Blastopirellula marina: one gene and its partner. The protein of the gene in region 1 interacts with the protein of each later gene in a pairwise test. Links are inferred from orthologs where the notes say so. Each region holds a gene or a part of one and is shown on either strand. Other genes may lie near its edges.

Region 1 (3,230 bases):
GCGAAGGATGTTTTCGCGAATGTCACGGATCGTTTGCAGAAACGCAGGATCGGCAGCTTCGTGAGCCATGCGAAGCTCTTCGTCCGAAACGCGAATGGTCGAAGCGTAAAGCTGTTTGCCGTCCAGGCTCTTGCCGTATTCCAGAACGGCAGCCAGCCCGCGACGTTCGACGTCGGAGCAGATTCGCTGCACCACTTGCAGCGGGCTTAACGGTTCGCCAAAGACCTCTATCGTCCGCTTGCGACCAGCTTCGCTGACGACATCCCCCTTAGGGCTGAGCTTATCGCGTACCTGTTGTAATTGCGATTCGACGTCGTCGTGCCGGGTATCGATCCGGGCGATTTTCGACTTCAGATCCATTTCAGCTTTCTGGGGGTTTGATAGCAAACGATCTCAGTACTGGGCAAGCATACTATTTTGCTGCACAGGAGACTTAGTGGAAAGGGGCGAAAGTCGGTTGATTCCCGATTCTGGGGGAGGGGACGATCCATCGCTGGCAAGGTTGGACGTCCCCTGGTTACTCTCCGGTCTTTCGCACCATTTTCCAGCAGCGGTGGATGCGCTGATTGCGAAAGTCTTCCGGCACGGTGTGTTTCGAGATCTCTCGGATTTGCACGTTCTCGAGTGCTGCTTCATCCAGTTTGAAGCGGCGGAAGTTGTTAGAGAAATAGAGGACGCCTCCTTCGCTCAGCAGGTTCAGCGTCAGGCCGATCAGTTCGACGTGGTCCTCTTGGACGTCCCATACGTCGTCGGTGCGTTTGCTGTTCGAGAATGTCGGCACGTCGACAATCGCCAGGTCGAACTTCGGTTCCGGCTTTTGATTACGCAGGTACTCCATTACGTCGCTACGGATGAAGTGATGCTTAGCGATCGATAGGCCGTTGAGCTGGAAGTTTCTGCCAGCCCAGTCCAAGTAATTGGCATTCAGATCGACGCTGGTGGTCGAAGTCGCTCCGCCTGCGGCGGCGTACACACTGAACGCACCGGTGTAGCAGAACAAGTTCAGTACGCGTTTGCCGGCGGATTCGTCGCGAAACTGGCTGCGCAGGTTGCGGTGATCGAGGAACAGCCCGGTGTCGACGTAGTCGGATAGGTTGACCTCGAACTTCAGGCCTCCTTCTTCCACGACGATAATCTTCGACTCTTCGGAAACCTTCTCGTGCTGCGTGCTGCCAGACTGCCGCGTACGATGTTTGACGAAGACATGCCCCTCGGGAATCTCCAGCACCTCGCGAGCCGCTTCGGTTAAATGATCGAGCCAGTCGGCGTACTGCGCTGGCGTGCGATCGTGCGGTCGGTCGTAGTCGGTGATGTGCAGGTAATCGTGATAGATATCGATCACCAGCGGAATCTCGGGAATGTCGCGTTCGTACAAGCGATAACAGTGGATGCCGCGTTTAGGCCAGCGGCGGAAATGGCGTGCCCGCTTGGCGAGCCGGTTTTTCAGCAACTGGGCCTGCTCTTTCGCCTTGTCATCGAGCCCGCCAAATGCTGGCGTGAAGGTGCGTTTCGGTTTTTCTTCGTTTGGCTCGGCAGACGACTCGTCGCCTGCTTTTGGCGGTGGAGGACCATGATACTGATAGTAATGGCATTCGCTGCGGCCGTTGTACATCTTGCGGCGACGGTTCGCTTCCTGCCCCATAGCCCGCTCGAACTCGGGGAAGGCCGTCAGGATGAAGTGCGACCAGGTGGGTAGCTGACGCAAGACGTCGGGGAAGCCGCGATAGAAGTCCCACTGGGCACGCCGAGCACGCGAGTGGTCGTCGTACGGTGGGCTGGTGATCAGGCAGCCGTACTTGCGCTTGCTGGTAAGTTCACCAAACGATTGCCGTTGGAAGTGAATGTTACTGTCGACCCCAGCGGCAATTGCTTGTTGCCGGGCCAGACGCAGTGCCGAGGCGTCTTCGTCGTAGCCAATGATCGATTCGGGCAGCGTCTCGAGCACTTGGGCACGGGCCTCTTCCACCAGGTCGAGCCACGCTTCCTGATCGACGGCCGGCCAGTCAATCAGCGCGAAGTCACGCAAGAGTCCTGGCACCATGTTCCGGCCGATCATCGCCGCTTCGATCAGCAGGACGCCACTTCCACAAAAGGGATCGACCAGCGGACGATCACGGTTCCAGTGACTCAACTGAACGAGCGCCGCGGCGAGCGTCGGCTTCATCGGAGAGTGCCGCTCGGGATCGAGGTATCCACGTCGTGCAAGGCCAGCCCCCGAGGTGTCGATCGTGAGCGTAGCGACATCCTTGGCGATGGCGACTTCGACGGTGTAGGTTGCGCCCGATTCCGGTAGGTTCTCTCCGTAAGCCGATTGAAGCCGCTCGACGATGGCTCTTTTGGTCGCTCGCTGAACGGCGGGAACGCTCGTCAGCTGCGATTGGTAGCTGCGGCCTTTGACCGGAAAGGCCCCTTCAGCGTCGATGAAGTCCTCCCAAGGCAACGCTTTCACACCATCGAACAATGCGTCGAAATCACCGGCCGGAATCTGGGCAACTTCCACCAGTACGCGATCGGCCGTGCGCAGGTGCAAGTTGGCCTTCATAGCGTCGGTGTAGTTGCCGGCGAACCGCACACGACCGGAACCGAGGATCTCGGTTTCGAAGCCCAGCGTTTGCAATTCGCGGGCCGTAACGGCCTCGATGCCGAATGCCGTAGTGGCCAGAAGTTGGAGGGGACTGGATAGATTCACGCGCTTAAGTTACCTGGCAAGGTTGGGGGAATTCTTCATAGTACGTGCCAGTCGACAGAAGGCATAGTGTGCTTCGGCTGAGCGTGGGGTGTAAAAACTTCATCAAAAACTGCTGTAAGCTCCTGCCAGATCGGTTTATAACCACGTTCTTGTGAAGTGAGTCCTTTTCTACCAGCAGCATGGCAAACGCGGAGGCGAGCAATCCATGAGACATCTATTGAGTGCCCTATTAATCGGATTTTTGACGGCCACGATGGCGTTTCCGCCGCAGCTATTGATGGCCCAGGAGGCTGCGGCCCCGACTGCTGAAGGCACGCTGCCAGGCTTGAATTATGTGCCTGAGAACGCCGTCGGTGTTGGTTTTGTGCAGGCCGATCGATTTCTGACGAACCCCATGATGCAGGCCTATCCGGTCGAAGTTGTCGAAGCTTTCGGCAAAAAGTATCTCGGCTTCGATCCCATGAAGATCACCTCGATCACCTTTGCGATCACTCCTCCTTCGCCCGACTTTCCGCAGCCTGATATGTTTTCGATTATCAAA
Region 2 (3,209 bases), on another replicon or contig:
ACCACCGACGCAATTGGCGGCAAGTACGCCGACCAGGCGCTCGCCATTGAAGAACTTCACGCCATGCTTCCCCAGGGCTGGAAAATCTACGTCAAAGAGAACCCCAAGCAGCGGGCATTTGCACGTGGCCCCTTCTTTTTTGATCGAATTCGACGCATCCCGGGTGCTCAGATCGTGCCGCTAGAGACAGACACGTACGAGCTCATCAAGCATTCTCAGTTCGTGAGTTCCATCACCGGCACCGCCGGCTGGGAAGCAATCACCGGAGGAAAGCCCGTTCTCGTTTTCGGCAAGGCCTGGTACCGAAAACTACCAGGTGTCTTCGAATTTCCCACCAGCATGTCTGCCGAGCAAATCGCCGCGACAGAAATCGACCATTCGCATTTAGAGGAATCGGTTGCCGACATGCTGAGTCGTTCTTGTATCGGAGTTACCGATCCACACTACTCTCTAATCGTCGACAATTACGACGAGGATACCAACGCCTCGTTAGTCGCATCAACGCTGGGGGATCGAATTGCCATGCAGTTTGCATCCCCCGTGGTTTCATGCTAGAAGTCGGCTGACGGAGCCATTCACGACATCTATCCGAGCCGAAATTACTTGCGGCTCTGTCGGCGGCGATCTGTTTCTTTCAGCAGGATCTTACGCAGACGGATGTGGTTTGGTGTGACTTCGACCAGTTCGTCGTCCTCGATGTATTCCAGGGCGACTTCCAGGCTCATGTCTCTCGGTGGACGAAGTACGATGTTTTCGTCCGAGCCAGAGGCCCGCATGTTGGTCAGCTTCTTTTCCTTGGTGGGGTTCACGGTCAGGTCGTCGCTGCGCGAGTTCTCGCCGACGATCATCCCTTCGTACACTTCGTCGCCGTGACGCACGAACATGTCCGAGCGTTCCTGCAGCGCGAACAAGGCGAAACCGACAGCCTTGCCGGAAACCATGCTGATCATCGCGCCGTTGGCTCGGCGAGGCACTTCGCCTGACACCGGCTGGTACGATTCGAAGCGGTGATTGACAATCGCTTCGCCTTGCGTGGCATTGAGCAACTTAGTACGCAGACCGATCAAACCACGCGACGGAATCGTGAAGATCACCTGGCTGTAGTCACCGCGGGGCTGCATTTCGACCAGTTCGCCGCGACGTTCGCCAACCAGTTCCATGACCGGGCCCATCTTTTCCGATGGCACTTCGATCACCAGTTGTTCGTAGGGCTCTTCCTTCACGCCGTTGTTATCACGCATGATCACCTGCGGCTTGCCGACCGCCAGTTCGTACCCTTCGCGGCGCATCGTTTCGATCAGCACGGCCAGGTGCAACACACCACGACCGCTGACCAGAAAGCTATCGCCAGATTCGCCTGGACGAACACGCAAAGCGACGTTGCGTTCGAGTTCTTTTTCCAGACGATCTCGCAGGTTACGCGAGGTGACGTACTTGCCGTCTTTGCCCAGCAGCGGCGAGGTGTTGATGGTGAACATCATCTCGAGCGTCGGGGCATCGACCGCCACGCGCGGCAGCGGCGTGGGGTTTTCGATGGCACAGATCGTGTCGCCGATATCGATGTCTTCCAGACCGGTCACGGCGATAATATCACCGGCACCTGCTTCGTCGACTTCGATACGTCCGAGGTTTTCAAACGCATGCAAGGCGACGATGCGTCCGCGTTCGAAGGTGTCGTCGGCCTTCGAGATCATCACCGACTGCCCCTTCTTGATCTTGCCCGACTTGATGCGGCCGATCGCGATACGGCCGGTATACTCCGACCAGTCGAGCGTCGTGACGCGCATCTGTAGCGGACCGTCCGGGTTGACGTCGGGACCGGGAATGTGCTTCAGCACCAGGTCCAACAGCGGACGCATGTCCCCTTCGCGGACGTCAGGGTCTGGCGAAGCGAAGCCAGCCTTGGCACTGGCGAACAAGTACGGGAACTCGGCGATGTCGTCGGTGGCACCCAGCGAGAGGAACAGGTCCAACACTTCATCGACCACTTCGTGCGGACGGGCATCGGGCTTGTCGATCTTGTTGATCAGCACGATCGGCTTCAGGCCGCATTCCAGCGCTTTGGAAAGCACGAACCGCGTTTGCGGCATGGGACCTTCGGCGGCATCGACCAGAACCACCGCACCGTCGGCCATGCTCAGCACGCGTTCGACTTCACCACCGAAGTCGGCGTGCCCAGGCGTATCGACGATATTGATCTTCACCCCTTCGTAGGGCAGGGCAATGTTCTTTGCCAAGATCGTGATACCACGTTCCTTTTCCAGGTCGTTCGAGTCGAGAATTCGCTCGCTCGAAAGCTGGCTTGCCCGGAACTGACCGCTTTGGTGCAGCAGGCAGTCCACCAGGGTCGTTTTACCATGGTCAACGTGGGCAATAATGACAATATTTCGTAGGTCGTCGCGTCGCATACTGGTTCGTGCTTATAAGGCAGGCCTAAACTTCCCCGTCCAAGAACCGGAAATCCTATCAGATTCACCTAATTTTGGGGTAGGGGACCCGCCCTTACATTCGCAAATCCGCAGGAAAGGGGCTGGGAATTCTCAAATCGATAATCCCCTCAAGCCCCCATTTCCCCAGAATCGACCCCATCCGGGGAGGTCCGCGCGATCCACAGCAGGGCAGAAACGAGGGTCAGGCCGTCTACCACGTCCGCCGATTGCCCTAGGCGAAATCCCCTCGTCCCTCTCGATTCGGCCTGACAATTGCACTACGAGGTCGGTGTTGTCTCCACCCAATTGCTCAAACCACGATCCCGGGCCAGTCTCCGATGCAAACCTTTCGCTGCCAGTGCGGGCATAAGTTGTTCTTTGGAAGCTCCTTCTGTGTCTCTTGCCAAGAGACCGTCGGCATGTGCCCCACGTGCCGCCAGGTGACCGCTTTGAAATCGCTGGACAACGAGACCTGGCAGTGTATGAACCAGGCCTGTGGTCAGAAGCTGAAGCTCTGCCGGAATCGCGTCGAGTACAAGGCCTGCAACTGCACGATCGCCATCGAAGAGCCAGACCAGGCCTATTGCAACTACTGCCGGTTGAACCAGGTGATCCCCAATCTCTCGATCGAAGGCAACCTGGTGAAATGGCGTCGTCTGGAAGCGGCCAAACGACGCGTGCTGTATGGAGTCGAGTCGAATGGACTCCCGATCGGCGATCCCAGCCGCAACGATTACTTACCGCTGAAGTTCGAATTCAAAGAAGACGATGCCCGGCCGG

What was found.
Region 2: the proteins of rlmKL (region 1) and typA interact in binary tests that used the Escherichia coli proteins (3 or more experiments, as listed by UniProt). The link is inferred for Blastopirellula marina from one-to-one orthologs.

Annotation. Positions count from the first base shown.
Region 1 is NZ_PUIA01000064.1:27,191-30,420, forward strand. Bases 104-3,009 are described here. They hold rlmKL (bifunctional 23S rRNA (guanine(2069)-N(7))-methyltransferase RlmK/23S rRNA (guanine(2445)-N(2))-methyltransferase RlmL), read right to left. Parts: upstream 2,690-3,009; coding sequence 518-2,689; downstream 104-517. Other genes in these bases: hisD (histidinol dehydrogenase), read right to left, coding at 104-360; C5Y96_RS19640 (DUF1559 domain-containing protein), read left to right, coding at 2,895-3,009. Outside these bases: more of hisD, read right to left, coding at 1-103; more of C5Y96_RS19640, read left to right, coding at 3,010-3,230. UniProt on the Escherichia coli protein: Specifically methylates the guanine in position 2445 (m2G2445) and the guanine in position 2069 (m7G2069) of 23S rRNA. Methylation occurs before assembly of 23S rRNA into 50S subunits.
Region 2 is NZ_PUIA01000069.1:196,063-199,271, forward strand. Bases 5-2,889 are described here. They hold typA (translational GTPase TypA), read right to left. Parts: upstream 2,409-2,889; coding sequence 600-2,408; downstream 5-599. Other genes in these bases: C5Y96_RS21350 (hypothetical protein), read left to right, coding at 5-555; C5Y96_RS21360 (putative zinc-binding metallopeptidase), read left to right, coding at 2,768-2,889. Outside these bases: more of C5Y96_RS21350, read left to right, coding at 1-4; more of C5Y96_RS21360, read left to right, coding at 2,890-3,209. UniProt on the Escherichia coli protein: A 50S ribosomal subunit assembly protein with GTPase and nucleotide-independent chaperone activity, required for 50S subunit assembly at low temperatures, may also play a role in translation.